DNA from 4 places in the Micromonospora sp. B11E3 genome. Region 1 is predicted to be linked to each of the others. Evidence: riboswitches for the same ligand, from Rfam matches in the RefSeq annotation. Region 1 holds a riboswitch; each other region holds the start of a gene.
The links. Region 1 has a riboswitch for cyclic di-AMP ahead of ABGB16_RS07490 (hypothetical protein). Riboswitches for the same ligand answer to the same signal wherever they lie in the genome.
Positions count from the first base shown of each region.

Region 2: linked by a shared signal. The riboswitch ahead of ABGB16_RS26420 (transglycosylase family protein) and the one ahead of ABGB16_RS07490 (hypothetical protein) in region 1 are both predicted to bind cyclic di-AMP.
Region 3: linked by a shared signal. The riboswitch ahead of ABGB16_RS02800 (NlpC/P60 family protein) and the one ahead of ABGB16_RS07490 (hypothetical protein) in region 1 are both predicted to bind cyclic di-AMP.
Region 4: linked by a shared signal. The riboswitch ahead of ABGB16_RS21945 (hypothetical protein) and the one ahead of ABGB16_RS07490 (hypothetical protein) in region 1 are both predicted to bind cyclic di-AMP.

Region 1 covers NZ_JBDPMC010000009.1:81,500-88,672, forward strand. The annotation lists gene ABGB16_RS07485 (carbonic anhydrase) at 10-690, shown strand; gene ABGB16_RS07490 (hypothetical protein) at 861-1,883, opposite strand; cyclic di-AMP (ydaO/yuaA leader) riboswitch at 1,888-2,018, opposite strand; gene ABGB16_RS07495 (YibE/F family protein) at 2,185-3,576, opposite strand; gene ABGB16_RS07500 (copper-translocating P-type ATPase) at 3,883-5,892, shown strand; gene ABGB16_RS07505 (hypothetical protein) at 5,902-6,405, shown strand; gene ABGB16_RS07510 (DUF305 domain-containing protein) at 6,494-7,147, shown strand.
Region 2 covers NZ_JBDPMC010000069.1:8,988-16,160, forward strand. The annotation lists gene htpG (molecular chaperone HtpG) at 1-387, shown strand, start outside; gene ABGB16_RS26415 (helix-turn-helix domain-containing protein) at 805-1,224, shown strand; cyclic di-AMP (ydaO/yuaA leader) riboswitch at 1,468-1,635, shown strand; gene ABGB16_RS26420 (transglycosylase family protein) at 1,638-2,276, shown strand; gene ABGB16_RS26425 (diacylglycerol kinase family protein) at 2,415-3,341, shown strand; gene ABGB16_RS26430 (AMP-binding protein) at 3,357-5,876, opposite strand; gene ABGB16_RS26435 (iron ABC transporter substrate-binding protein) at 6,015-7,037, shown strand; gene ABGB16_RS26440 (iron ABC transporter permease) at 7,097-7,173, shown strand, end outside.
Region 3 covers NZ_JBDPMC010000003.1:108,976-116,148, reverse strand. The annotation lists gene ABGB16_RS02805 (peptidoglycan recognition family protein) at 1-1,193, opposite strand, end outside; cyclic di-AMP (ydaO/yuaA leader) riboswitch at 1,408-1,547, shown strand; gene ABGB16_RS02800 (NlpC/P60 family protein) at 1,614-2,600, shown strand; gene dcd (dCTP deaminase) at 2,652-3,230, opposite strand; gene ABGB16_RS02790 (pyridoxamine 5'-phosphate oxidase family protein) at 3,330-3,890, shown strand; gene ABGB16_RS02785 (zinc metalloprotease) at 3,962-4,945, opposite strand; tRNA gene ABGB16_RS02780 (tRNA-Gly) at 5,183-5,256, shown strand; gene ABGB16_RS02775 (VOC family protein) at 5,438-5,818, opposite strand; gene ABGB16_RS02770 (PH domain-containing protein) at 6,148-6,612, shown strand; gene ABGB16_RS02765 (hypothetical protein) at 6,706-7,005, opposite strand.
Region 4 covers NZ_JBDPMC010000047.1:33,537-40,709, forward strand. The annotation lists gene ABGB16_RS21930 (STAS domain-containing protein) at 1-232, shown strand, start outside; gene ABGB16_RS21935 (SRPBCC family protein) at 285-755, shown strand; gene ABGB16_RS21940 (hypothetical protein) at 765-1,241, opposite strand; gene ABGB16_RS21945 (hypothetical protein) at 1,362-2,426, opposite strand; cyclic di-AMP (ydaO/yuaA leader) riboswitch at 2,431-2,563, opposite strand; gene ABGB16_RS21950 (cation diffusion facilitator family transporter) at 2,718-3,632, opposite strand; gene ABGB16_RS21955 (AAA family ATPase) at 3,741-5,858, opposite strand; partial or broken gene ABGB16_RS21960 (alpha/beta hydrolase) at 6,126-7,019, opposite strand.

The DNA of each region.
Region 1 (7,173 bases):
AAGTCTTCGATGGACAAGCTGGGCCCCCGGTCGATCGGCCGTGCGCCGGCCGCCGGTTTCCCACCCACCCCGGAGCAGGCCTTCGCCGAGCTGCTCGCCGGCAACCGCCGGTTCGTCGCCGGCACGCCCCACCATCCGAACCAGGACGCCGACCACCGGGCTGCCGTGGCCGAGGGGCAGCACCCGTTCGCGGTGATCGTCGGCTGCTCCGACTCCCGGCTGGCCGCCGAGATCATCTTCGACCGGGGCCTGGGCGACCTCTTCGTGGTCCGCACGGCCGGGCACACCGTCGGCCCAGAGGTGCTGGGCAGCGTCGAGTACGCGGTGACGGTGCTGGGCACCCCCCTGGTGGTGGTGCTCGGGCACGACTCCTGCGGGGCCGTGCAGGCGGCCAGGGCGGCGGCCAGCACCGGCGTCGCGCCGGCCGGTCACCTACGGGCGGTGGTGGACCCCGTGCTGCCCAGCCTCGGCCTGGCCGCCGAGCGGGGAGTCGAGGACCTCGACGAGATCGTCGACATCCACATCGCGCACACCGTCGAGGCGATCCTGGCCAACTCGTCCGTGTTGGCCGCCGAGGTGGCCGGCGGACGGTGCGCGGTGGTCGGCCTGTCGTACCGGCTCAGCGCGGGCGAGACGCGGGCGGTGGCCGCGGTGCCGGCCGGCCTGACCGAGCCGCCGGCCGCCGCCTGACCCGCCCGGCCGCCGCCTGCCGCACCCGGCCGCTGTCTGCTCTGCCCGGCCGCCGCCTGGTCTGCCCGGCCGCGCTGGAGGCCGCCGGCCTCCCCCGCGGCCGCGTCGCCGGCACCCGAACGCGAACGAGGGCCGCCCCGCCCGGGACGGCCCTCGTGCGCGGGTCGGCGTCAGAGCAGCGACATGTGCACGTGGTCGGTGTGGTTGGACGGGCCGCTGTAGGACTTCCAGCCGGTGGCCGGGAACCAGATCTGCCGGTTCCAGATGACGTAGTAGATGCCCAGCCGATCGGCGTTGCGGATGAGGAACGCGGCGAGGTTGTTGCCGTACATCCGGGTGTCGTTGTTGTGCCACGGGCTGAAGCCGCTGTTCTGCAGCGACCAGTCGCAGGCGCGGCCCTTCGGGTGCTCCCACGGCCCGCCGGGGCGGTAGCAGCCCACGAAGCGGTTGAAACCGGCCCGCTTGACCTCCTTGTACGCGTGCAGGGTGCGGGGGGTGATGCAGCCGGAGGTCGTCGGGTCGTTCTCGCTGCACGACTCCGGGCGCCAGCCGCCGTCCGCGGTCCGGCCCGGCGCGATCCGGGCCACCGGGGACGTGGCGGAGACCAGGCCGCCGGTGAAGCCCCGGCCGCCGACCAGCGCGAGGGCCTTCTCCGCGTCGTGCTTCTTCTTGGCCATGATCGCCGTTTGCTTCTGCTGCTCGCGCACCTCGGCGTCGAGCGCCAGCTTGGCCTGCTCGGCGCGGGTCTTGGCCTCGTTGACCCGGGCCAGCTTCTGCGCGTTGATCATGTTCAGCTCGTCGAGGGCGGACGCGCGCTGCACGAACGAGTCCGGGTTCCCGCTCTCCAGCAGCGCCGCCATGGCGCCGATCCGCCCCGTCCGGTACGACTGGGCGGCCAACTCGCTGACCTGCGGGGCGAGGGCGTCCAGCTCGAACTGGGCCCGCTGCACCTCGAGGGCGAGCTGCTGCTGGCGCTGCTTGGACTTCGTCAGCTTCGCCTTGGCCTGGCTGTACTCGCGGTTGGCGGCCTCGATGACGTCGGTGATCAGCTGGGGCTCGTCGTCCTCCTCGTGCCCGGACGGGGTGGGGCCGGAGGGCTCGGCCATCGCCGGGGCGGCCGGTCCGGCGAGGATCGCCAGGGCCGCGAACACGGCCACCACGGGCGTCAACCAGCGGCGTAGGGGTGCCGTCACAGTGTTCCCTTCCCTCGTCCGCCGACCGGGTTAGCTGACGGGTTCGGGGCGGAAGTGGCCCCTACCGCGGTCGCGGATTCACCCCGGTTACCTGGTTCCCCGGCTCGCCTCGCGGCGATTGGGCGGTGGCCCCGCAGGCGCCGCTGCGCGCCTTCGGCGGTGACCGGCAGCGAGGTTACCTGAGAGCACTCCTGCGGATCTACGCCCAGAAGCCCGCCAAATGCGTCATTTCGTAATTGCTTTCGGTAATGGGTGACGCGTTTCGCAGGTCGCACAGTGGGGACGGTCACGCTGAGCAGTCTCACCATGCGATGTCCGTGCTCCCTTCTCGGTCTCCGGGCCGGGACGGCGGGTGGATCGGCCCGGCCCGGAAGCCGTCGTGGGCGCCTCCTCCGCTCAACGCCTCCAGCGCGATTTCCCGCTGACTGGGACGGTGGCCGGTGGTGGGCGTGCGCGGGGTGGGCACGTCGGCGGGGGAATCGCCGTCGGCGGCGGGCCGGCCCGGGCCGGTGCGGCCGGCCGCGGTGACCACGGCGGCCAGGCCGGTCGTCAGCGGTACGGCGGCGATCAGGCCCAGCGTGGCGACCGCGCTGCGGACGATCTCCTGCGCCAGGAACTCGCTCGTCAGGAGCTCGGACACCGGGCGGGAGTCGGCGGTGAGCAGGAGCAGCAGCGGCAGGGACGCACCGGCGTACGCCAGCACGATGGTGTTCACGGTGGAGGCGATGTGCGCCCGCCCGACCCGGGTGGCCGCCCGGTAGAGCTGCAACCTGGACAGCCCTGGGTTGGCGTGCGCCAGTTCGGTCACCGTGGCCGCCTGGGTCACCGTGACGTCGTCGAGCACCCCGAGCGAGCCGATGATGATGCCGGCGAGCAGCAGGCCGTGCAGGTCCACGTCGGCCTGGAACATCGACAGCGTGGTGGCGTCCTCGGTGCCGTACCCGGTGAGGTGGGTGGCGGCGGTCGCCAGGGCGCCGAGGACGCCGGTGAGCACCAGGCTGCCCAGGGTGCCGAGGACGGCCACCGACGTCTGCGCGGTGATCCCGTGGGTGAGGTAGAGCACCACAAACATGATCAACGCGGAGCCGACGATCGCGATCGGCAGCGGCGACCCGCCGCCGCCGATCCCGGGCAGCACGAACGTCAGCAGGATGGCGAAGCTGGCGGCGAGGCCGGCCAGCGCGGCCAGCCCCCGCCAGCGGCCGAACGCGACGATCGCCAGCGCGAACACCAGCGCGAGCCAGAGCAGCGGCTTGCCGCGCTGGTGCTCGGCGATGTTGTAGCTGGTCGCCGCCGGGTCCGCCGGGTCGGTCAGCCGGACCAGGACGATCCGGTCGTCGACGGCGACCGTGGGGGCGCCCGGGCCGGTCGGGATGGGCGTCTCGACCTGTTGCCCGGTGTCCGGCCCCTGCTCGACCCGTACGGTGACCGTGCCGCACGGGCCCGCCGCGGCGGCGGGCCCGCCCTCCGGCGCGTCCGGCTGCGGCGGGCAGGGCTCCGTCACCACCCGGGTCACCGTGCCGTGGTACCGGGGGACGGCCGCCGCGTCGTCGGCCTGCGGACCGCCGCCGCGCGGCCAGAGAAGGATCGCGGCGACCACCGTGAGGGCGAAGAGCGGCAGCACGGTCGCGACGAGGATCCGCCGCACCCCGGGCGGGGTGGGCGGAGCAGCTCGGCTGTGGTCGGCGCCCATCGACGATCTCCAAACGGTGTCAGGCTGGGACGCGGGCCGGCGGCCCGGACGGCGCGGGCGGACGGAGCGGATTCCGGATGACCATCGCCCCGGAATCGTAGCCAGGCCCACCTGCGGGCGCAGAGTGCGCGCCGGATTCCGCCGGTGGTTCGGCGAACGGCGGGCCGTGCGGGGCGGCATGTTGGAGACATGGGTCACGACGCGCACGCGGGGCACGGGAGCCGGGACGCGCCGGGTCGCACCGGCGGCCCCGGGCCACAGGAGGGAGACGCCGGGCACGACAGGCACGCGGGGCACGACCCGGAGATGTTCCGTCGCCGGTTCTGGCTGTGCCTGGCGCTGACCCTGCCGATCGTGGCCACCAGCCACGTGGCGACGGACTGGCTCGGCCGCTTCCCGGAGTTTCCCGGCCGGTCCCTGGTCGGCCCGGTGCTCGGCTCGGTGGTCTTCTGGTGGGGCGGCTGGCCGTTCCTGGTCGGCGCGCTCCGCGAGCTGCGCGACCGGGCGCCGGGGATGATGCTGCTCATCGGGATGGCGATCAGCGTGGCGTACGCGGCATCGCTGGCGACCAGCGTCGGCGCGTTCCGGCTCGACTTCTGGTGGGAGCTGGCCGCGCTGGTCACCATCATGTTGCTCGGGCACTGGCAGGAGATGAGGGCGATCGGGCAGGCCCGCGGGGCGCTCGCCGCGCTGGCCGCCCTGCTGCCGGACGAGGCGGAGCGGGTCCGGCCGGACGGCGACACCGAGCGGGTGCCGGTGGCGGGGCTGCGCGTCGGCGACGTGCTGCTGGTCCGGCCGGGCGGCCGGGTGCCGGCCGACGGGCAGGTGGTCGAGGGCGCGGCCGAGCTGGACGAATCCATGATCACCGGGGAGTCCCGCCCGGTCGTCCGGTCGGCCGGGGACCGGGTCGTCGCCGGCACGGTCGCCACCGATTCGGCGGTCCGGCTGGAGGTGGGGGCGGTCGGCGAGGAGACCACCCTCGCCGGTATCCAGCGGATGGTCGCCGAGGCGCAGCGCTCCAGCGGCCGGGCCCAGGTGCTCGCCGACCGCTTCGCGGCCTGGCTGTTCTACGTCGCCGCCGCCACCGCCGTCGTGACGGTGCTGGTCTGGACCGTCATCGGCCGTCCCGGCGAGGCCGTCGTGCGGACCGTCACCGTGCTGGTGATCGCCTGCCCGCACGCGCTCGGCCTGGCGATCCCGCTGGTCGTCGCGCTCTCCACGGCGGTCGCCGCGCGCTCCGGCATCCTCGTGAAGAACCGGCTCGCGCTGGAGCGGATGCGCGGCGTCGACGCGGTGCTGTTCGACAAGACCGGCACCCTGACCCGGGGCGAGCACGTGCTCACCGGCGTCGCGACCACGGCCGGGACCGGGGAGGACGACGCGCTGCGGCTGGCCGCCGGGGTCGAGGCGGACAGCGAGCACCCGCTGGCCCGGGCGGTCGTGGCGGCCGCCGGGCCCCACGGCGGGGCGGCGCGCGCGGCCGGCTTCCGCTCGCTGCCGGGCCGGGGGGTCCAGGCCACGATCGACGGTACGGAGTACGCGGTGGGGGGCCCGGCCCTGCTGCGGGAGTTGGGCGCGGACCTCCCCGCCGAACTGGACGCGACCGCCGGGGACTGGGCGGCCCACGGCGCCGCCGTGCTGCACCTGGTCCGCCTGCCCCGCACGGTGCTCGCCGCGTTCGCCCTCGCCGACGAGGTACGCCCCGAGGCCCGGGAGGCGATCGCCGAGCTGCGCGCCCAGGGCGTCCGGACGATCGCCATGATCACCGGGGACGCCGGTCCGGTGGCCCGGGCGGTCGCCGCCGACCTCGGCTTCCGGCCCGGGGTGGACGAGGTGTTCGCCGAGGTGCTTCCGGCGGACAAGGACGAGAAGGTCGCCGAACTCCAGCGCCGGGGGCTGACCGTGGCGATGGTGGGCGACGGGGTGAACGACGCCCCGGCGCTGGCCCGGGCCGACGTGGGGCTCGCGATTGGGGCCGGCACCGACGTGGCGATCGAGTCCGCGGGCGTGGTGCTCGCCTCGTCCGACCCGCGCGGGGTGGCCGCCGTCGTCCGGCTCTCCCGGGCGTCGTACCGGAAGATGGTGCAGAACCTCGCCTGGGCGGCCGGCTACAACGTGGTCGCGTTGCCGCTGGCCGCCGGCGTGCTGGCCCGGGCCGGGGTGACGCTGAGCCCGGCGGCCGCCGCGGTCCTGATGTCGGCGTCCACCATCGTGGTGGCCCTGAACGCCCAACTGCTGCGCCGGGTGCGCCTCGGCCCGGGGCGACCGGATCCGGCTCCGGGCGTCCGCAGGTGCGGCGCCGGCCGGGCAGGCTAGCGTGGGTGCGTGCGGGCGGCGGTGCAGGCGACGACCGGGCGGTGGGCCCGGCTGGCCCTGCTGCTCTGCACCCTGGTCGGGCTGACCGCGATGCACACGCTCGGCCACGGCGGGCACGCCGCCGGCGGGGCCCACGAGGGTCACCACCCCGCCGGGTCGCCGGAACCGCGGCCGGTGCTCGTCGCCCACGCCGCCGTGCCGGCCCCAGCCGCTCGATCGGAGCTGTCGGCGTGGTCGGGCGCGATTCACGGCGACTGCCGGGAAGGCGGGTGCGCCCAGGCCCGGCCGCTGCCCGGCGACGGAAGCGGCGGGAGCCTGCCCGGGTGGAGCGTCTGCCTGGCGGTCCTCGGCGCGTTCGGGCTGGCCGTGCTGGTGGCCGTGCTGCTGCTGGCAGGGGCACGGGCCGTCGGGGTGGCGGGCGGCGCGAGCGACGGAGGCTCGCCCGGCCCGCGCGCCCCGCCGCCCCGTCCGGTCGGCCTGCGGCTGGCCGAGATCTCGGTGTCGCGTACGTAGGACGCCCCGCGCGGGTGCCCGGCCCCTGGCCGGTGCCCGGCGCTCCGTGCTGCCCTCGTACGTTCCGACCCGGAAGGATCCGAAGACGATGAGAACCCGTACGACCGCCCGCCGCGCCGCCCTGGCCGGCGTGGGGCTCACCGCCGCCCTGGCCCTGGCCGCCTGCGGCTCCGCCGACGACTCCGGCCACCCCTCGTCCGGTCAGGGAACGCCGGCCGCGACGGTGAGCAGCGGTGCCCCGGCCAGCGAGCCGACCACGTTCAACGACGCCGATGTGATGTTCGCCCAGATGATGATCCCGCACCACCAGCAGGCGGTGGAGATGGCGGAGCTCGCGGAGACCCGGGCCGCCGACGCGGAGGTCAAGAGCCTGGCTGCCCAGATCAAGGGCGCCCAGGACCCGGAGATCGCCACGCTGACCGGCTGGCTCGCCGCGTGGGGCCGGCCGCTCTCGGCCGCCGGCTCCGGGCACGGGCACGGGGCGCCTCCGTCCTCGACCGCGCACGACATGCCGGGGATGATGTCCGACGCGGACATGACGAGCCTGGCGAGCGCGACGGGTACCGATTTCGACCGTCGGTTCCTGACCATGATGATCGCCCATCACGAAGGGGCGATCAGCATGGCGAAGGACGAGTTGGCGAAGGGCGCCAACCAGGACGCCAAGGCGCTGGCGCAGCGGATCGCCGCGAGCCAGCAGGCCGAGATCGACGCGATGAACAAGATTCTCGCCCGGCTGTGACCCAGGTCCGCCCCGCGTCGGAGGTT
Region 2 (7,173 bases), on a different contig from region 1:
CAGCAGCGCCAGGAGTACGCCGACCTGCTGACCTGGATGACCGAGAAGCTCCGCGACAACGTCAAGGAGGTCCGGCTCTCCACCCGGCTGACCACCTCGCCAGCCTGCGTGGTCGGGGACGCGCACGACATCACCCCGACGCTGGAGAAGATGTACCGGGCGATGGGGCACGAGGTGCCGCAGGTCAAGCGGATCCTGGAGCTGAACCCGGGGCACCCGCTGGTGGAGGGGCTGCGCAAGGCCCACGAGCAGGGCGCCGAGTCCGACGCGCTCGCCGAGACCGCCGAGCTGCTGTACGGCATGGCGCTGCTCGCCGAGGGCGGCGAGCTGGCCGACCCGTCCCGGTTCGCCCGCGTCCTCGCCGACCGGCTGGCCCGCACCCTGTAGGGCCGCGGAGGACAGGTACGAGCCGGCCGGCGCCACGACGGCGCCGGCCGGTTCTGCCGTGCGGGCCCCTCTCACGACCGCTGGTTTCGACACCGAAGGTCCACCAGGCCGGGTGTGCCTCCTGTGGAGCTGATGTGGGCGGGAGGTGCCGTGGCCGTCGCCGATGGATGCTCGGCGCGGGGCGTCCGGGACAGCCGCCGGTCGGGCGAGCGGAGACAATGCTCCCGTGCGGGGGTCACGGGTTCGCGGGACGGGATTGGCGGCGGCCGTGTTGCTCCTGCTGGCCGGCTGCTACCAAGAGACGCGGGCCAGTGCTCCGCCCTTCAGGGTCGGGGGTGAAGGCCCGCGCGGGATGGTCGCCAAGGTCCGATCGTGCCCTGTCCAGGATGGTCACAGGTCGGAGCTATGGTGCTCTGTGTGCAGCTTCGGTACAACTACCGGGTTTATCCGACGTCGGGTCAGCAGCAGGCGCTGGCGCGGGCGTTCGTGTCCTGTCCGGAGGGCCCGCCGCGGGCCGTCCGGCCGGTGGAGATCCCGGGGTCGACCCAGGACGATCTGCGGCGCGTCCTGTCCGGTCACGCCGCGCCCACGGAGCAGGGTGTCCGGGCGGCGCTGGCCGGCCTTGACCTCGATCCCCTGATCATCCAGCAGGTCGCGGCGGTGGACGGGGTCGTCGGAGTGGCGCTGCGCGGCAGCCAGTACGACTGCCTGCTGGCCCGCGTCGACGGTGAGCGGGCGGAGGTGTGGCGGCCGAGCCGCGTCCAGCTCGCTCCCGGGGAGTTGAGCTGCACGGCCGACGTCGCCGCGCGCGGGCTGGGCCAGCGCCCGCCGCACTGACCTGAGTGGGGGATGGCTCGCCCCCGCGATGGGCGGGACCGGACGGAAACCACGATGTGTGACCGCCGCCCTGTGTGGGGAGGGCCGGGTCGGAATCGGTCCGTCGGCTGCCATGCACGTCCGGCGCGGCGGCGCACCTCGACTGTGGAGCCCGTCGCCCGAGCGGGTGACGAAGGTGACAAGAGGTGGGCGGCCGTCGCGGATGGTGCCTAACGTCGGTCGGGTCCACGAACGTGGACACCACGGTCGGTAACGCCTAATCCTGCCGCCGGCCGTCGGCACCTTGTCCTCAGGGCAGGAGCGGGGGACCCAACGTTCCTCGGTGCACCGTCACCTCGGGGTGAAGCCGCCACCGGCGGCCGGGCTCCTCGGCCCGAACCCGACAGCTCACCTCGTCGGCGTGGAGGATCACCATGGCAACTGAATACATCGCCCGCCACCGTCGGGTGACCGCTCTCCGTGCCGCCGTCGCCGCGGGCGCCGTCGCCGGGGTCGTCGCCCTGTTCGGGCCCGCCGCCCCGGCCCAGGCCGCGGTCAACTGGGACGCCATCGCCCAGTGCGAGTCCGGCGGCAACTGGCACATCAACACCGGCAACGGCTACTACGGGGGCCTCCAGTTCTCGCAGGGCACCTGGGCCGGCTACGGCGGCAGGAAGTACGCCGCGCGCGCCGACCTGGCGACCCGCGGCGAGCAGATCCGCATCGCCGAGAAGGTGCTCAGGGGCCAGGGCATCGGGGCGTGGCCGACGTGCGGCAGGAAGGGCGGCTCGACCAAGACGTACAGCCCGAGGTCGGAGACGAAGGCCGCCCCGAAGAAGGAGCGGTCCTCGCGTATCGAGAAGCCGGCGTCGCGGAGCAAGCGGGACACCACGAAGGGCGCCCCGGCCACCGGCGGCGGCCGGACCTACGTGGTGCGGTCGGGGGACACCCTGTCGGAGATCGCGCAGGCCAAGGACGTCCGGGGCGGCTGGCGCGCGCTGTGGCAGAGGAACGAGCGGGTGGTGGGCGACCAGCCCGACCTGATCTTCCCCGGCCAGCGGCTCAGCCTCTGACGCACGGTCGTCGGCCGATGCGGCCCGGCGACCCGGCACACCGAAGCGCCCGGCCGGTCCTCCGGCCGGGCGCTCGCGTCCCAGGGCCCGGGGTCGGGGACGCGTGGACTCCGGGCCGGCTGGGTAACACCGGCGGGCATGAGCGCCAGCACGCTGATCAGGCCCGACGAGGCCGCCCCGGGCCGCGTCGGCACCGTCGCGGTGGTCGCCCACCGGAAGAAGACCCTCGGCGGCGGCCTCGACGAGCTGCGCGCCACGCTGGTCGGCGCCGGCGTCGAGGACCTGCTCTGGTACGAGGTGTCCAAGAGCCGCAAGGCGCCGAAGAAGGTCCGCAAGGCGCTCGACAGGGGCGCCGGGCTGGTTTTCGTGTGGGGCGGCGACGGCATGGTGCAGCGCTGCGCCGACGCCCTCGCCGGCACCGGGGTGCCGATGGCGATCCTGCCCGCCGGGACGGCGAACCTCTTCGCCACCAACCTGGGCGTCCCGGCCGACCTGCCCGGGGCGGTGCGGGTGGGCCTCAGCGGCCGGCGGCGCCGGCTCGACCTGGGCCGGCTCAACGGCGAGCACTTCGCGGTGATGGCCGGCGCCGGCTTCGACGGCGAGCTGATCGGCGAGGCCGACCGCCGGCTCAAGGGCCGGCTGGGCCGCCTGGCGTACGTGTGGACGGGGCTGCGGCACGTCCGCGGTGAGCTGGTCCGCACCCGGGTCCGGGTGGACGGGGCCGACTGGTTCGACGGCGAGGCGAGCTGCGTGCTGTTCGGCAACGTCGGCACGATCACCGGGGGCATTCCCGCGTTCGACGACGCCCGCCCCGACGACGGCGCGCTGGAGGTCGGGGTGGCCACGGCGGCCGGCGCGGTGGACTGGGCGCGGACGCTCGGGCGGATGGCCGCCGGCCGCTCGGACGAGTCGCCGTTCGTGCGGATCACCCGGGGCCGGAAGATCACCGTACGGTTCGCCGCGCCGCGGACGTACGAGCTGGACGGCGGGGCGCGGGCGGAGACGAAACGGCTGAAGGTCAGGGTGCGGCCCGGGGCGCTGACGGTCTGCTGCCCCGACGACTGACGGTCGGAGCCCGGTTCACCCGAGGGCCGCGGCGCGCGCCCGGGCGCGGCGTACCACCGCCGGCAGCCGCCGCGCGGCCAGCCGGGCGAGCGCCGCGCAGCCGATCCCCACAGCCAGGGACGCGACCAGCGCCGCCCACCGCGACCAGGGGGCGACCAGCGGCATCACCTGCCAGTGGGTGAGGTAGACGTACAGCGAGCTGCCGGCCAGCAGCGCCGCCGCCCGGTTGACGGTCCGCCGGCTCGGCAGCCGGGGCACCCAGACCAGCAGCGCGAACCCGGCCACGACCAGCGCCTCCCGCGCGGGCTGACCGAAGAACCCGGGCACCGTGAGCAGGGCGGCGGCGGTGACCACGACGCGCCGGGCGGTCGTGTCGGCGCGGGCCGCCGCCCAGCCGAGGGCGAACAGCCAGAACACCACGACGGCGGACGGGACGTGGCCGCGGGCGGCCAGCCCCGGCAGGTCGTACCGGGTGACGAGGCCGAGCGCGGCGAGGGCGAGCGGCAGCGCGAACGGCAGCCGCCGCTCCAGCCGGTCCACCGCGGGCACGGCCAGCAGCGCGACCGCGGCGAGCAGGATGTACACCAGCGCCTCGACGAACCAGAACTGCCACTCGGTGGCCCCGCCGTGCGGCCCGAGGACGCTGTTGAGCAGCAGGACGTTGGTCAGCCCGTAGTCCCCGGTGACCGCGCCGGCCGCGGCGATCCAGAGCACCGCCGGCAGCACCACCCGGGCGATTCCGCGCCCGGCCGAGCGTAGCCGGTTCCGGCGGGGCGCGTCGGTGAGCTGGAACCGGGCGAAGTTGAACCCGGCGACCGCGAGCAGCAGGTGGGCGCCGCCCTTGACGGTGAACAGCGGGATGTGCGACCCGACGATCGCGACGATGGCCGCCGCCCGCAGCGCCACGCTCGTCTCCAGCACGGCGGTGCGGCGGCGGGGCGTCTCCGGCGCGGGCCGGCGCAGGTCCCGGATGGCGGTGGTGTGCCAGTCGGCGGGCAGCCCGCCCAGGGCCTCCTCCAGCCGGACGGACATCTCCACGTACGACAGGGAGTCGCCGCCGAGGGAGACGAAGCTGTCCTCCGGGGTGACCTCGGTCACGTCCAGTACCCGCTCGTACAGCCGGCACAGGTCGACCCCGGCGGCGTCCGGCGGGTCGGCGGGAAGCGCGAGCAGGGCGGTCCGGTCGGGCTTGCCGTTGCCGAGTCGGGGCAGTTCGGCCAGCACGTGCACCCGCATCGCCCGCGCCGGCAGGCCGGCCGCCGCGGCGGCGAGCCGCCGGACACGGTCGGCCTCGGCCGGGGCCTGTGCCGCCACGACCAGCTCCCGGTCGGTGCCCGCGCAGTACGCCGACACGCCGGCCGCGCGCAGCCGCTCCTCGACCCGCGCCAGGTCGACGCGCAGCCCGAAGACCTTGGCGAACCCGCCGACGCGCCCCACGATCTCCCACAGGCCGTCGGGGGCGCGGCGGGCCACGTCGCCGGTGCGCAGCTCGTCGACGGTGCGGCCGAGGGCCAGGTCGGCGGGACCCTCGGCGTAGCCGAGCATCACGTTCGGCCCGGTGTAGACCAGCTCGCCGGTGTCCGGCTCCGGCCGGTCGGGCAGGGGGCGCAGTCGGAACGAGCCGCCGGGCACCGGTACGCCGATCGCCTCCGGGCGGGTGGCCGCCAGGCGCGGCGGCAGGTATGCCATCCGGGCCGTGGCCTCCGTCTGGCCGTACATGACGTACAGGTCCCAGCCGCGCCGGCGGCCGAGGGCGGCGTACCGGGTCACCCGCTCGGGGTCGAGCCGTCCGCCGGCCTGCGTGACGTAGCGCAGGTGGGGCAGGCGCATCTCGGCGAAGCCCACCCGGTCCAGCAGTTCGAAGGTGTACGGCACGCCGGCCAGGGCGGTGCCCCGGGCCGCGCGGAACAGCTCCCAGAACCGGCGGTCGGCCACGGACAGGTCGGTGAGCACGAGCGCGGCCCCGCGCAGCAGGTGGCTGTTGACCACCGACAGCCCGTAGCAGTAGTGCAGCGGCAGGGTGGTGGCGGCCCGGTCGGTGTCGCGGATGCCCAGGTAGCCGGCGATGGCCTCGGCGTTGGCCTGGAGGTTCGCCCGGGACAGCCGGACGAGCTTCGGCGAGCCGGTCGAGCCGGAGGTGCTCAGCAGCAGGGCCAGGTCGGGGTGCAGCTCGTGCCGGCTGGCCGGGCGGCGCTCGTCGACCACCAGCGTCCCGCCGACGCGGCGCAGTACCACGTCCGGGTCGTACGACCGGATCAGCGCGTCGGTCGCCGCGGCGTTGTCGCCGGGGGCCAGCAGCAGCGGGTGCCCGCCCGCGAGGGCGGCGAGGTACCCGACCAGCTCGTCGAGGCGGTTGGCGCCGGCGAGCAGGACCAGCCGCCGGTGCGGGCCGAGGCGGGTGGTCAGCTCGTCGACGCGGCCGGCCAGGTCCTGGTAGCTGAGCCGGGCGTCCGCGGTGATCACGGCGGGGCGGTCGCCGTGGCCGGCCAGGGCGGCGGCGAACGGCACAGGCTCGACGGCGGGGAGCACGCGCATGGCGCACAGGTTAGGCCAGGCTCACCTCACTCGGGAAGCCCGGGTCGGCGGCTCGCCGCCGGCCTGGTCGGGGGAACGGACTTGCGCGGGAGTCGATAGCTAAGGTAAGCCTTACCTGTGCAGAAGCGTCTGAGTGTCATGCTGGCCGCCACCCTGGCCGGCCTCCTCTCCCTGACCGCCTGCGGTGGCGGCGACGACGGCGGCGACCCGGGCAAGCCGAACGACAAGCGGCTGACGATCTACAGCGGCCGCAGCGAGGCCCTGGTCAAGCCGGTGCTGGAGAAGTTCGAGAAGTCCTCCGGAATCAAGGTGGACGTCCGCTACGGCACCACCGCCCAGATGGCGGCCCAGCTGCTGGAGGAGGGCGAGCGCAGCCCCGCCGACGCCTTCTTCGCCCAGGACGCGGGCGCGCTCGGCGCCGTCACCAAGGCCGGCCAGCTCGCCACCCTGCCGCAGGAGGTGCTGGACCGGGTGCCCGCGGCGTACCGGGCCAGCGGCGGGCAGTGGGTCGGCGTCAGCGGCCGGTCCCGGGTGCTCGCCTACAACACCGACCAGGTCACCCAGGACCAGCTGCCCACGTCGGTGTTCGAGGTGACCGACCCCCGGTGGAAGGGCAGGATCGGCGTCGCCCCCACCAACGGCTCGTTCCAGGCGTTCGTCACCGCGCTGCGGGTGCAGCACGGCGACGCCAGGGCGAAGGAGTTCCTGACCGGGCTCAAGGCCAACGAGCCGCAGATCCGCGAGAACAACGTGCAGATCGTCGCCGACATCGACGCCGGCAAGATCGCGGTCGGCCTGGTCAACCACTACTACGTCTACGAGCTGGCCAAGGAGCGCGGCGGCGACCCCACGACGCTCAAGGCGCGGCTGCACTTCTTCCCCGACGGCGACACCGGCGGGCTGGTCAACGCGGCCGGCATCGGCCTGCTCAAGCGGGCCGGCTCCGACCCGGACGCCCGCGCCCTGGTCGACTACCTGCTCGGCACCGAGGCGCAGACCTACTTCGCCACCCAGACGTTCGAGTACCCGCTGGCCGCCGGCGTCCCGGCCGCGCCCGGCCTGCCGCAGCTCGCCACGCTCGAGGCGCCGAAGATCGACCTGAACGACCTCGACACGCTCGACGCGACGGTCGCCATGATCAAGGAAACGGGGCTGGCCTGAACGGCGTCCTCGCCGGTGACCGCCGGGCCGGCACGCCGGCCCGGCGGTCACCGCGTCGTATCCTGCCCCGGCCCGGCCTGACCGTCGCGTCGGCCGCCGCCGTCGCGGTCGCCCTGCTGCCCCTGGTCTACCTCGG
Region 3 (7,173 bases), on a different contig from region 1:
GGGATCTGGAACCGCAGCGCGAGGTGCCGCACCAGCTTCGCGGAGGTGCGGTACATCGCCTCCGTGTACCAGGTGCCGTGGCCGGCGAAGCCCTCGTGCTCGAGGCCGATGGACTTGGCGTTGACGTACCAGTTGCCGGCGTGCCAGCCGACGTCCTTGGCCTTGATGTGCTGGGCGATGTAGCCGTCCACCGAGCGCAGCGTGTAGTGCCAGCCCAGGTAGTCCGCCCGCTTCACCAGGTTGACGCTCGGGGTGAAGTAGCCCTCGGTGTCGTGGATGATGATGTACTCGATCTTCTGCTGCTCCGGCCGGTTGGCCAGGTCGTGGTTGCCGTACTGGCCGGCGCCGGGGCCGGTCTTCGCGTACGGGGCCGGGATCCACTCGCAGGGCAGCCCGACCGGGCACTCCAGGCCGTCCGGCCGCTCCGCGCGCCGCAGCCCGAGGCGGTTCACCGCGGACTCGTCCGGGTCGACCGCGCGCGCGGTCAGCGTCACCTGGTGCCCGTCGTCGGTCGTCCGGCTCGCGCCGGCGTTGATCTGGCCGTACACCTCGTCGGCGAAGGCCGCCGCGGCGTCCTCGGTGTCCGCGCCGGCGTAGCGGGCCACCGCGCCGTACCAGGCCGCCGGGTCGCTGTCGGCGCCGACCGGGCCGGCCAGCTCCTTCTGGTACGACGCGAGCAGCGCCGCCCCGCCGCGGATGTTCGTGGCCGGGTCGGCGATGAGCGCCTCCTCGCTGGCACCGGTGAGCCCCGCGGCGGCCTCCAGGGTCCGCAGGCCGGGCAGCGCCGGGGCCGGCTCGGCCGGGCCGGACTCGGGAACCACCAGCGGCCGGGAGTCGTCGCCCCGAGGGTCCTCGCCCTCGTCGACATGGGCGCTGGCGGCCTCGGCCGAGGCGACCCGCTCGGCGTCGGTCAGGTGCATCGGGCCGAACCCGCCGCTCGTGCTCGGGCGGCCGGCGTGGGTGTCCCACCGGGACTCCAGGTAGGACACGCCGAGCAGGACGCTCTCCGGTACGCCGTACTCGGCCGCGGCGGCCGCGTACTGCTGCTGGCGATCGGTGGGTGCGTCGGCGGACCCGGTGCCGAGCGGCTCGGCCGCGACGGGCCCGGCGGCGAAGGGTAGGACCGCGGTGGCCGCTGCCACCACGGCGGCGAGCAGGACGCGTCTGCTCGCCGGTAGGTTGGATCGGGGCATCGAACCTCCCGAGTGAGGGTCTGGGTGAGGCCACCCTCCCGCCGCCGCCCCGCGGGGTCAATACCTTTCCGGTTCTCGATATCGAGTGAAGGAAAGCTACGGAGACCCCGGTCATACGGAGTGTCACAGCCCGTCGGGTTGCGAATCGGTAACAGCCGTCTCTACTCTGGTCAACCGTCGGCCGGTCACAGCGCCGCCTAAACCGGGCGGTGACGGCCCGACACCGCCGAGTCGCCTCCGGGCGAGCCGGGGACCCAGGTACGCCGGGGTGAATCCGCAGCCTCGCTGCGGTAGGGCGCTTTCCCTTCCCGCCCGAACCCGTCAGCTAACCCGGTAGGCGGTACGGAAGAAGGAGAACGGAGCCCGGTGGCACACCATGCCCCGCGGCGCCCGTCGCGCCGGTCGGCTCACGCCGACCGGATGCCGGCTGCGCCGCGTCCACGCTGGTCACGCTTCACCACCGCCCTGGCCGCCCTCGCCGGCGCCGCCGTCGTCCTGGCGGGCGTCGCGCCCCCGGCCCACGCCGAGCCGTCGGTCGCCGAGATCGAGCAGCAGATCGACCAGGACTGGAACAAGCTCGAACCGCTCATCGAGCGGCACAACGCCACCCGCCAGGACCTCGCCGCGAAGCGGAAGCAGGCCGACGCGCTCGCCCGGCAGATCGGGCCGTTGCAGCGTCAGGTGGACGAGGCGATGGCGAAGGTCAACGGCCTCGCCGTCGAGGCGTACAAGGGTGAGAATCTTTCGGCCGTGAACGCGCTGCTGGGCAGCCGCTCCGCGAGCCAGATGCTGGGGCAGCTGGAGCTGCTCGACCAGTTCGCCCACCGCCAGCAGCGCGACGTCCAGACGGTCGTCGACCTGCGCGACCGGCTGGCCGCGAAGAAGCAGCCGCTGGACGAGATGGTCGCCCAGCTCACCCGCACGGAGGCGCAGCTCGCGGCGAAGCGTAAGCAGATCAACGCCGAGATCGACCGGCTGCAGAAGCTCCGCATCAAGGTGTACGGCAGCGGTGGCGGCGGCGCGCTGCGGCCCGCCCCGTGCCCGGCGAGCTACCCGGGCGGCGGCGCCGGGATCGCGGTCAAGTTCGCCTGCGCCCAGATCGGCAAGCCGTACGTGTGGGGCGCCGCGGGCCCGAACGCGTTCGACTGCTCCGGCCTGATGATGGCCGCGTGGGCGAGGGCCGGCGTCTCGCTGCCGCACAACGCGGCCCGGCAGCGGGCCGTGACCGCCCGGGTGAGCCGCGCCGACCTGCGCCCCGGCGACCTCGTCTTCTACTACGCCGACCTGCACCACGTCGGCATGTACGTCGGTGGCGGCTGGGTCGTGCACGCCTCCCAGGCCGGCGTCCCGATCAAGATGAAGCGCGTCGACGACGGCCAGGTCAACAGCTACGGCCGCCCCGGCTGACGGGTACGGGGCCCCTGCGGGACGGGGGCCCCTGCTCGCCGCCGGGCGGTGTCAGCGGGTGGGCCAGGTGCGCCAGTTCCGCCAGGACCGGCTCGGGGTCGGGCCGCGCTGCCCCTGGTAGCGCGAGCCGTAGACGGCCGACCCGTACGGGTGCTCGGCCGGCGACGAGAGCCGGAAGATGCACAGCTGCCCGATCTTCATTCCCGGCCACAGGGTGATCGGCAGGTTCGCCACGTTGGACAGCTCCAGCGTGACGTGCCCGGAGAAGCCCGGGTCGATGAAGCCGGCGGTCGAGTGGGTCAGCAGCCCGAGCCGGCCGAGCGAGCTCTTGCCTTCGAGGCGGCCCGCGAGCTGATCGCCGAGCGAGATCACCTCCAGCGTCGAGGCGAGCACGAACTCGCCCGGATGCAGCACGAACGGCTCGCCGTCGGGCACCTCCACCGCCGACGTCAGGTCGTCCTGCTGGAGCGACGGGTCGATGTGCGTGTAGAGGTGGTTGTTGAAGACGCGGAAGAGCTTGTCGAGGCGCACGTCGATGCTCGACGGCTGCACCAGGGTCGGCTCGAACGGCTCCAGCGCGAGCGTGCCAGCGTTCAGCTCGCTGACGAGGTCGCGGTCGGAGAGCAGCATCGCAACACCATAGCGAGCCTGGTGACAGCCGCTGCGACCGGTTCGGGGGACCTGCGTGTCGTGGTCGCTGATCGTACATTTGTTCGATAGGATGCCGGCATGGCTTCCTGGTCCGAATTCGCCGCTGACGAGCCACGACTCGCCGACGGGATCCGCCTCCTCATGCAGCAGTACGGGCCGGGCTTCGGCTACCTGGCCACCGTCCGTGCCGACGGCGGGCCCCGGGTGCACCCGGTGTCCCCGGTGATCACCGACGAGGGGCTCTTCTGCTTCGTCATCGACTCCCCGAAGCGGCGCGACCTGGAGCGCGACGGCCGCTACGCGCTGCACTCCTTCCCACCTGAGGACAGCGACGACGAGGCGTACGTGGCGGGGCGCGCCCGGCCCGTGACCGACCAGGCGCGGGTGGCCCGGTTGGCCGAGATCGGGCGGGCCGCGCCGCAGGTCGACTGGCGGCTGTTCGAGTTCACCGTCGACGTGGCGATGCTGACCCGGCGGGCGCACGGCGGCTCCTCCGCTCCTGGCGAGGGCCCGGGCCGGCCGGCCGTGCAGGTCTGGCTGGACCCGCTGGCGGCGAGGCCCGCGGGCGGCGCAAGTGTCGACGTACCCGATCAGGGGCCGGCCCGGCGTGCGCGGGGCGCCCACCGCGCGGCGGCCTGACCCCCGAAGACGCCGGTGCCGGCCCCGTCGTAGGACGGAGCCGGCACCGGAGTGTCAGCAGCGGTGGTACGTCAGGCCGCGCGGTAGGCGTTCCACGCGGTCAGCATCCGGCTCGCCTGACCAGGGGTGAACTGGTACATGCACGAGTCGTAGGTGTAGTCCATGAAGTTGGTGATCGGGTCCAGGCCCGCCGCGGTGCAGGTGTCCCGCCCGGTGGGGCACTGGAACGCCGCCGAGCCCTCGGCCGGGGTGTCGTCCACACTGTCGCCGAAGCCGGAGCAGCCGCCCTGGAAGGTGTGGTACAGGTTCAGCCAGTGGCCGACCTCGTGGGTGCCGGTGTCGCCCTGGTTGTAGTTGGTGGCGGTGCCACCCGGCAGCGACTCGCCCAGCACGACCACGCCGTCCGAGCTGCTCAACTTCCGCTGCGGGAAGGTCGCCCAGCCGAGCAGGTCGTCGCTCAGCTCGCCGAGGTAGACGTTCAGCGTGTTCTTGCCGCCCTCCCGCAGGGTGCTCTTCATCGAGCGCTCGGCGGACGAGCCGTACACGATCGGGTACCAGGCCGGGTTGGTGACCCGGTTGATCTTCTGCAGCTGGAACGCGAAGGCGGTGGCCGCGCCGCCGGTGGCGCCGCTGTACGCCTGGTTCAGCACGCTGATCTGCTGGGTGATCATCGAGTCCGGGATGTTGCCACCGGCCCGGGTGCTGTCCCGCTGGATGACGTGGACGATGACCGGGATGGTCACGCTCGCGACCGGCGTGGCCCCGGCGCCGGGGCGGAAGTTGGCCCGCTCGCGCAGGGCGGCGGCCAGGTCCGCCTCGCGCTCACGGACCTGGGCGGAGGTCAGCTCGTTCGGCTCGTGCTTGGCGTGGCCGCCGGCCTTGATCCGGGCGTCCGTGTGGACGTCGGCCGGCTCGACGCAGGCGTCCGACGGGGCGGCGGAGAAGGCCGACGCGGCCGGGACGACGCCCACCGCGGCGGTGCTGAGCAGCAGCGCGAGGGTCGTCGACGCGACGCCGGCGGTCCGCCGGGTCAGCAGGTTGGGACGGAGTCCCATGGGCCCACCTCTTTCTGACGACGCGACAGGGGGTATGTCACGCCGAGGCTGAAACGTGGAGGTGACGTTACATCCGATCGACGAATTTGAGAATGGCCATGTATTGCTGGGGTGAAAACTTCTGCGGGTTTTTCCTGGTGGAATGTCGTCTTTGGGGGTGCCGGGAGGGCTGGTGACGCGTCCGAGGGGGGTACCTGGTGCAGAGTGGCGGCGACCTCAGGTACAGTGGTGCCGCCTGCGGGTGTAGTTCAATGGCAGAACATCAGCTTCCCAAGCTGACAGTGCGGGTTCGATTCCCGTCACCCGCTCCACGATCGAGGCCCTGGCCAGGACGACAGTCCCAGCCAGGGCCTTCGATGTTCCAAGGTTGAAGGATCATGCAGCGTGCCATCGGGCCTCCCTGGCCGGGCAGCCCGCCGCGCCGTGGTCAGACGTCGAGATCTTGTCGGCGGCTGTGGGGTGGCGGCTGCGCCGATCGTTTCGGCGAGGCCGTCAGAGTGGGTCGAGGCGGCGCTTGAGCAGGCAAAACTCGTTGCCTTCCGGGTCGGCGAGGACGTGCCAGGATGCCTCGGCAGGCTGACCGATGTCGACGAGTTTGGCCCCGGCGGCCAGGAGACGCTCGAGCTCGGCGTCCTGATCGCGGTCGGTGGGGTTGACGTCGATGTGCAGCCGGGCACGCCCGTTCTTCGGCTCGTCGTCGCGGATGAGGAAGATCGTCGGCTGCGGGCCGCCGAACCCTTCGCGCGGACCTATCTCGATGCAGCCCTCCGCTTCGCGATCGAGCTCTATGAAATCCAGGACCTCGCACCAGAACCGCGCCAGCAACTCGGGGTCGTGGCACTTGAGCACGAGCTCACTGATACGGCATGCCATTGACGAGGCCTACTCTCCGTGTGGGATCTGCCTGGGCGGCCGCACGAGGATCTCACGGGCTCCCTGCAGTGGGAACAAGCTCGCAACCTAACGGGCGAGGCGAGCGGGGGTCGAACCAATTTCAGGCTCTCGCCTGGCCGGGGCACCGGGCGAGGACCGTAGGGAGCGCGGTAGGGCAGTTTGTGAACACGGTGAGCGAGGCATTCGAGCGGCGATCCGAAGTAGCAGTCAACCTCGCCGCGAACTCGCCGCCAGGGGCCGTGTCCGACGCCCCAACTCGATTCCCATCACCCGCTTCGGGCTTGCCGTCGAGCCGTACGATGCGGCACATGCCGGACTGGGCGCGGCCGTACGGTTACGGGGGCGGCCAGGGCGATCTCTACACCTTGCGCTACGTCGTCGCCGTCGGCGCGTCCGCCGTCGGTCTCCTTCCGCTCTGCGGCCTTCCCGGAAGCGGCCTACCTGGGGGTGTGGCCATCGGCCTCTTCGTGTCGATCTGGCAGCTGGTGCTGTGGCGGGTGACGCTGGTGGGCGTCTACGTCAGCGACCACGGCATCAAGATCCGTACGGTCTTCCGTACGCGGGTCATTCCCTGGTCGCAGGTGACCCGCGTCTGGGCAGGCGAGGCCGCCCACTACGCCGCCTGGCAGATCTGGGTGTCAGCCCGGGATCCGGAGCGGGACGTCGAGACGCCCATCTGGCGTCAGGGCTCCCGGGCGGCGCACCGCAACCGAATTCTCCTGCCACCCGACGAGTTCGCCGCGGTCCTGGGTGCCCTCAATTCGTACCGCTGATCGCTGGCGCGCCGGACCTCGGGGCCGATCCGGCGGGAACGGGTACGGGGATGGCCGCAGCAGCGTGCGGCCATCCCCGGCAGAGTCGACGGTTCAGCAGGTGGTGTTGCGGGCCGGGACCCAACCGTCCAGTGCGGGGTCTTCGGCGCCGTGGCCGTAGATCCAGACGTCGTCGTCGACGCCCCAGACCTGGCCGTGCCAGCGGAACCCGCGACCCGCCGTCAGCGTGCGCAGGATGAAGGAGCTCTGGGGCGCGGCGCGGAGCCAGGTGTTCTCCGTGAGGTTGCAGACGAAGCCGGGGGCGTCGCTTGCCGAGGCCGGCGGGGCTGCCACCGCCGCGCCGCCAAGGATGACGATCCCGGCCGTCAGGGCGTGCAGAAGTCGACGTTTCACTTGCGTCCTTTCGGTATGGCACGTGACGGTTCTCCATTGTGGTCGGTCTTGCGCACGGGGCGGTATGGGGAACCCTTACCAGGCGATCCCCGTCGGGGCCTGCTCCAGCCGGGGCGGACAACCGGCGTCGCACCAGCGAGGCATGACGCGGCGGGCGGTACGGAGCGG
Region 4 (7,173 bases), on a different contig from region 1:
CACCCGCATCGAGCTCAACATGCGCCTCGTCACCTTCATCGACTCCGTCGGCATCAGCGCGATGGTGGCCGGCTTCCAGACCGCCGAGGTCAGCGGTGTGAAGCTGGTCGTCACCGAGCCGAGCCGGTTTGTCCACCGACAGCTCTGGGTCACTGGCCTGCTCGGCCTGTTCGGCGCCCCGGAGCCGTACTACGCCGGCAACGCCACCCCGGAGGTCCTGCCCGGCGCCTGACCGCCCGCCGGGTTCCTTTTCTCGCCGGCTCCGGTGGGGGATGATCGTGGGCGTGTTGCGGCGCGACAGCTTCCAGTACTCCGTCCAGGCGCGCTGCCCGCGCGCCGAGGCGGTGGCGCTGCTGGGCGACCTGTCCCGGCAGGGCGAGCTGCATCCGCTGATCGAGCGGGTGCGCCAGCTGCCGCCCCGGCCGGGCGCCCGGGCCAGCTACGCGATCACCGACCGGCTCGCCGCCGGTCCGCTGCGCTTCACGACGACGTACCAGGCGGACGTCCTGGTGGTCACCGAGGACGAGGTCGTCGCGGTGGCCCGGCAGTGGCCGGCCACGTCGGTGCGCAACCACACCCGGCTGCGCGACGAGCCGGACGGCGTGGTCCGGATCGACGTCGAGATCACGCTTGTCGCCCCCGCCCCGCTGTTCGGGTACGCCTTCCGGCAGGCCCGCTCGGCGCACCTCGGCCTGGCCCGCCGGCTCGCCGAGGTGCTGGGCCGTCCGCCGGACGGTTCCGCCTCGCGGGCCTGAGCCCTCCGGCTAACGGCCGCCCGACCTCCGCAGCCGCCCCCACGGCTTGTACGTGGACAGCACCGTGGCCACCACCAGGAGGGCGGACGACACGCTCGGGGCCACCACCAGGTCGACGCGGTCGTGCGCGGAGGCCGCCCCGGCCAGCTCGCCGAGCAGCCGCAGCTTCGGGGTGAGCAGGAACAGCACCAGCCCGGTCATCACCGTGGTGAGCAGTAGCTTGACCAGCACCCAGCGGTACCGCAGCAGCCCCCACGGGGTGAGCAGCGAGCTGGCCACCCCGACCAGCCAGACCGCCACGCTCAGCGGCGCGAACAGCCAGGTGCCGACCAGCGCGGCGGCGGGGTAGACGGCGGCCGGGTCCGCGCCGCGCAGGCCGGCCACCCCGAGGGTGAGCAGGACGAGGTCCGCGCCGAGCCAGCCGAGCGCGGTGACCAGGTGCAGAGTGAGCAGGGCCTTGCGGGCGCGGGGCGGGAGTCGGGTCATGTCCCGATGCTCGCCGCGCCGGCCGCCCGGGTCGTGGGCCCACCGGCGACATCCCGCGTACGCCCGGGGGCGTAGCGCCCCGGTGGCCCGCCGCGCGACGGGCCACCGGGGGACGCGGGATCAGTACACCGACAGGTGCACGTGGTTGGTGTGGTCGCTCGACGGGTCCCCGTTGCCGCCGCTGTACGCCTTCCAGCCGCTGCTGGGCAGCCAGATCTGCTTGAACCAGATCACGTACAGCACGGCCAGGTTGTCCGCGTTGCGGACGAAGTACGCCGCCAGGTTGTTGCCGTACGTGCGGTCGCCGCCGGTGGCCACGCCGCCGAAGCCGTCCTTCTGGGCGGCGAAGTCGCAGGCCCGCCCCTTGGGATGCTCGCCGGAGCCGCCCGGGCGGTAGCAGGAGACGTACCGGGTGAAGCCGGCGGCCTTGGCCTGGTTGAGGGCGTGCAGCGTGCGCGGGGTGATGCAGCCGTTGGCCGGGGTGGGGTCGTTGACGCTGCACGACTCGGCCGGCCAGGAGCCGTCGGGGTTGCGCTTGGCGGGGGTGGCGGTGGCGCCGGAGGTGCCGCCGGGGCTCGACCCGCCGCTGGCCCGCTCGTTGGCCACGGCCAGCGCGCGCTCGGCCTGCTCCTTGCGCTTGCCCATCACCGTCACCTGCCGGCGCTGCTCGCGGATCTCGCCGTCGAGCGCCTGCTTCGTCCGGTTCGCCTGGTCCCGGGTCTCCAGCAGGTCGCGCAGGATGCGGTCCTCGTTGCTGGCGACCTGGTCGAGCGCCGCCGCCCGGTCCATGAACCCCTCGGGCGAGGCGCTGTTCAGCAGCGCCGACGCCGCCCGGAGCCGGCCAGTCTTGTACGCCACGCCGGCGATCTCGCCGACCCTGGCGTCGCGCACGGTCAACTCCGCCTCGATCGTCTTGAGCTGGGCGCCGAGCTGCCGCTGCCGCTGCACCGAGCGGTTCAGGGCGGCCTTGGCGTCGAGGTAGCCCTTGCTGGCCGCCTCCAGCGCGGCGCGCAACGCCGGGGTGCCGCCCTCGTCGTCCTGGCCGGGCGCGGCGGCGAGCAGGGCGGCGGCCGGGGCCCCCTGTGCCGGGCCGGCGGGGGCGACCGCGAGGGCGCCGGCGAGCGCCAGCGCGAGCAGGGCCGCCACCCGGGCGGCCGTCCTTCGTACAGGTGCCACTACTGGCATACGCGTGTCCTTCCGTCAGCCGCCGACCGGGTTAGCTGACGGGTTCGGGACGGAAGATCCCTACCGCTCACGCGGATGCACCCCACGAAACGTGGTTCCCCGGCTCGCCCTCGCGGGCGATTAGGCGACGGCCGCCGCGGGCGCCGGTGGGCGCCACCGGAGCGGAGGCCGGGACCGAGCCTACCGGTGCTGGTGGGGTGGGCGCTGCGCCCGTGACGCACGGTACTTGGATCAAACCCATCAAATCCGGCATGTTGGCACAATAGTCCACCGAATCGACGGCGCTGGGTATCACCAGGCGGTCGGACCGCAGTTTCCCGGCGATGTTCCCGGCTCGACCTGCAGCGTGGCGTGCTCGATGTGGAAGTCCTCGTGCAGAGCCGTGCGGGCGGCGGTCAGCACGGCGCCCACCTCGGCGCCCGGGGCCATGGTCAGGTGCGCCGAGGCGACCTCCATCCCGGAGGTCAGCGTCCAGACGTGCAGGTCGTGCACCTCGACCACGCCGGGCACCGCCGCCAGTCGGTCGTGCACGGCGGTGACCTGCAGGTGCTCGGGGGCGGCCTGCACCAGGATCCGGACGGCGGCCCGGCCCAGCCGCCAGGTGCGGGGCAGGATGAAGACGCCGATCGCGACCGCGACGAGGGGGTCCGCCCACCACCAGTCGGTCGCCCAGATCAGGGCCGCGGCGACGATCACCCCGACCGAGCCGAGCAGGTCGCCCACCACCTCCAGGTACGCCCCGCGCAGGTTGATGCTCTCCTCTGCCGCGCCGCGCAGCAGGGCGAACGCGACCAGGTTGGCGAGCAGGCCCAGCACCGCCACCGCGAGCATCGGGCCGGTCGTCACCTCCGGCGGGTTGCCGAACCGGCGCACCGCCTCGACGAGGACGTACACGGCGACGCCGCTGAGCAGCAGCGCGTTGCCGAGCGCGGCGAGCACCTCCAGCCGGTACAGCCCGAAGGTGCGCTGGGGGTCGGCGGTGGCGCGGCGGGTGGCGGTGATCGCGGCGAGCGCCATGCCGATGCCGAGCACGTCGGTGAACATGTGCCCGGCGTCGGAGAGCAGCGCCAGCGAGCCGGTGGCGTACGCGGTGGCCGCCTCGACCAGCATCAGCGCGCCGAGCAGCCCGAACGCCGCCCACAGCCGGCCCCGGTGGCGCTCGGCGGCGTACGTGACGCCGTGGTGGTGGTCATGACCTGCGCCCACGCCCACACCCTCCGTCCCTGTCCCGCTGCCGGCCCAATCTATGCTCACATCGCTATGTGTGCAAGTAATCGTCGGCACTCCGACCGGTGACCCCGTCCGGGTACCCGGTCAGTCGGTCGGGTCGACCGTGGTGAGGCGCTGGGTGGCCCGGGACAGGGCCACGTACAGGGTCCGGACGCCGGAGCCCGGGTCGGCCCGGATCTCCCTCGGGGCGACCAGCACGACCCCGTCGTACTCCATGCCCTTGGCCTGGAGGCTGGTCACCACCTGCAGGCGCGGGCCGGCCTGGCCGGCGAGCCAGCCGGCGACCTCGTCCCGGCGCGGGACCGGCGTGATCACCCCGACCGTCCCCTCCACCTCGCCCAGCAGCTCGGCGACCGCCGCGCCGACGGCCGGCCGCAGCTCGGCCGGCGGGACGGTGAGCTGGACCGGCTCGACGCCGGTGGTCCGGACCGCGCTGGGCAGCGCGAGGTCCGGGTAGAGCCGGCGGATCTCCGCCGCCGCCACCGCGAAGATCTCGGCGGAGTTGCGGTAGTTGGTGGTGAGGGTGAAGTGGTGCCGGCGGCGTCGGCCCAGCGCCTGGTCCCGGGCCCGGGTCAGCTCCTCCTCCTCGCCCGTCCACGCCGTCTGTGCCGGGTCGCCCACCACCGTCCAGGACGCCAGCCGCCCGCGCCGGCCGATCATCCGCCACTGCATCGGCGAGACGTCCTGGGCCTCGTCGACGACCACGTGCGCGTACTCGCGGTAGTCCTCGGGGCGCTGCCGGGCCGCCTCGCGGGCCGCCCGCTGCCGCTCGGCGTGCGTGCTCAGCTCGCGCACCCCGCCGGCCAGCTGGAACGGGTCCCGCTTCGGCCGGGCCGGCCGCACCGGCTTGCCGAGCAGCGCGTCCAGCTCGTCGAGCAGGGCGATGTCGGCGATCGTGAGCCCGTCGGTGTCCAGCGTCCGGTACGCCTCGGCGAGCAGGCCGATCTCCGCCCGGCTCAGCACGCCCCCGGCGTACCGGCGCAGCCGCTCCGGGCGGGCCAGCCAGCCCAGCACGTGCCGGGGGTGCAGGCGCGGCCACCACGCCTTGAGGAACTCGCGGAACTCGGGCCGGTCGGCGATCTCGTCCTCGAACGCGCGCTGCTCCGGCAGCCGGGCGATCTCCAGCCGGCGGGCCTGCGCCCACAGCGCGGCGAACACCCCGTCGAAGCCGGCCCGGCGCACCTCGTTGCGGCGGGCGCCGCGGGGCAGCGCCCGGTCCCGGATGCCGTCCAGCTCCCGGCGGTCCAGGCGCAGCAGCGTGCCCCGGTAGAGCAGCCGCAGCTCGCCGGGGCCGCCCGGCACGGCGTCCCGGACGGCGCGCTCCAGCACCCGCCGCATCCGCAGCGACCCCTTCACCGCCGCCACCTCCTGCGGGTCGGTACGGGTGGCCGACATGCCGGGGAAGAGCGAGCCGAGCGAGTGCAGGGTGGCCGCCTCCTCGCCCAGCGACGGCAGCACCGAGGAGATGTACTCCACGAACACCGCCGACGGGCCGACCACCAGGATGCCGCCGCCCGCGTACCGGCTGCGGTCGGAGTAGAGCAGGTACGCCGCGCGGTGCAGCGCCACCGCCGTCTTGCCGGTGCCCGGGCCGCCGGCGACGAGGGTCACCCCGGAGCCGGGGGAGCGGATCGCCTCGTCCTGCTCGCGCTGGATGGTGGCGACGATGTCGCGCATGCCGCGGCCGGTGGCCCGGGACAGGGTGGCCAGCAGCGCACCGTCGCCCACCACGGCCATGTCCGGCGGGGCCGCCCCCGGATCCAGCAGGTCGTCCTCGATCCGGGTCACCCGCTCGGCCGAGGACTGGATCGTGCGTCGCCGCACCACGCCCAGCGGCTGCGCCGGGGTGGCCTGGTAGAACGCCGCGGCGGCCGGGGCCCGCCAGTCCACCACCAGGGTCTCGGCGTCCTCGGCGCGCACCCCGAGCCGCCCGACGTGCAGCACCTGGCCGCCGCGCAGGTCCAGCCGGCCGAAGACCAGCCCCTCGTGCTCGGCGTCGAGCAGGTGCCGCCGCTGGGCGGCGTGGAAGACCATGGCGTCCCGTTCCACCAGGGCTCCGAAGTTGCCCACCCGGGCCAGTCGGTAGCCCTCCTTCTCGGCCAGGGCGGCCGAGCGGCGCAGTTCGGCGAGGCGGGCGTACACCCGGTCGAGATGCCGTTGCTCGACGGCGATCTCCTGCTCCAGGGTGGTCCGGTCGGTCAACGTACGGGCTCCTCGCAGACGTCGGCGCCGGTCGCGCCGGGGTGTCCGGGTGAGGGTACGGCCAGCGGCCAGGGCCGTCGCGGGGCCATGCCGGTCCCGCGATCCGCCCCACGTCCCGGCGGCGCGGGCCGGCGGCGGTCAGCCGGCCGGGACGGTGCCGGATTCGGCGGTCGGGCCGGCGGTCGTGCCGGCCCCCCGGGCGGGGGCCGGACCCGTGGCGGCGGCCGGACCCGTGGCGGCGGCCGGACCCGTGGCGGCGGGCGCCGTGGCCAGCACCCGGCGCAGCACGCCGGCCAGCGCGGCGTTCACCTCGTCGGGCCGCTCCATCATGAGCATGTGCCCGGCGCCGGGGCAGACGGTCAGCGTGGTCTCCGGCAGCGCCGCCGCGATCGACTCGGCGCACGGCGGCGGGGTGAGCCGGTCCCGGTCGCCCACCAGCGCCGCCGCCGGCAGGTGGGCCAGCGCGGCGAGGGTCTCCAGCCGGTCCTGGGCCGCGATCGAGGCCCGGAAGCCGCCGATCGAGCGCAGCGAGGCGCGGGCCACCGCGGAGGTGACCAGCCGGATGTCCGCGGGATCGCAGCGGTCGCCGAACAGCAGCCATCGGATGCTGGGGCGCAGCGCGCGCAGCAACGGTCGGGGCGGGCACCACGAGCCGCAGCGGGCCAGCACCCCGGCGCCGGTGGTCTCCGCCAGCCGGATCAGCCGGGCGACGCGGGGCGAGAGCCCGTAGACGGTGTGGGTGTGGCCCTCGGCGGTGGTGGAGACGAAGACCAGCCCGGCCGTCCGGGCGGCGAAGTGCCCGGGGTGACGGTGCGCGTACTCCATGATCGTCATGCCGCCCATCGAGTGCCCGACGAGCACCACCGGGCCGGCCGGGGCGGCGGCGTCGACCACCGCGGCGAGGTCGTCGCCGAGCTGGGCCAGGGTGGCGGTACGCAGCGGCATGCAACTGGACCTGCCGTGGCCGCGCGCGTCGTACGTGAGCACCCGGACCCGGTCGCCGAACCCGTCCCGGACCGCGGCGAGCTGGCGGCGCCAGCCGCGCCCGTCCAGCGTCCAGCCGTGCAGCAGGATCGCGGTGACCTCGGCGTCGGCCGGCCCGGACGCCTCGACGTGCAGGCGTACGCCGTCGGGCAGCCGTAGCTCCACGTGCTCGGGCATCGCCGCCTCCCCTTGGCCGCCCGGAAATACACACCGGCTACCCACCATGGCACCACGCCAACCGTCCGGCGGGCGAGTAGGAAGGACTCCTTGTCGACGACGAACCGCCCGCCGGGATGACCCCGACGGGCGGTTCGTGTGTCGCGTGGGGGGA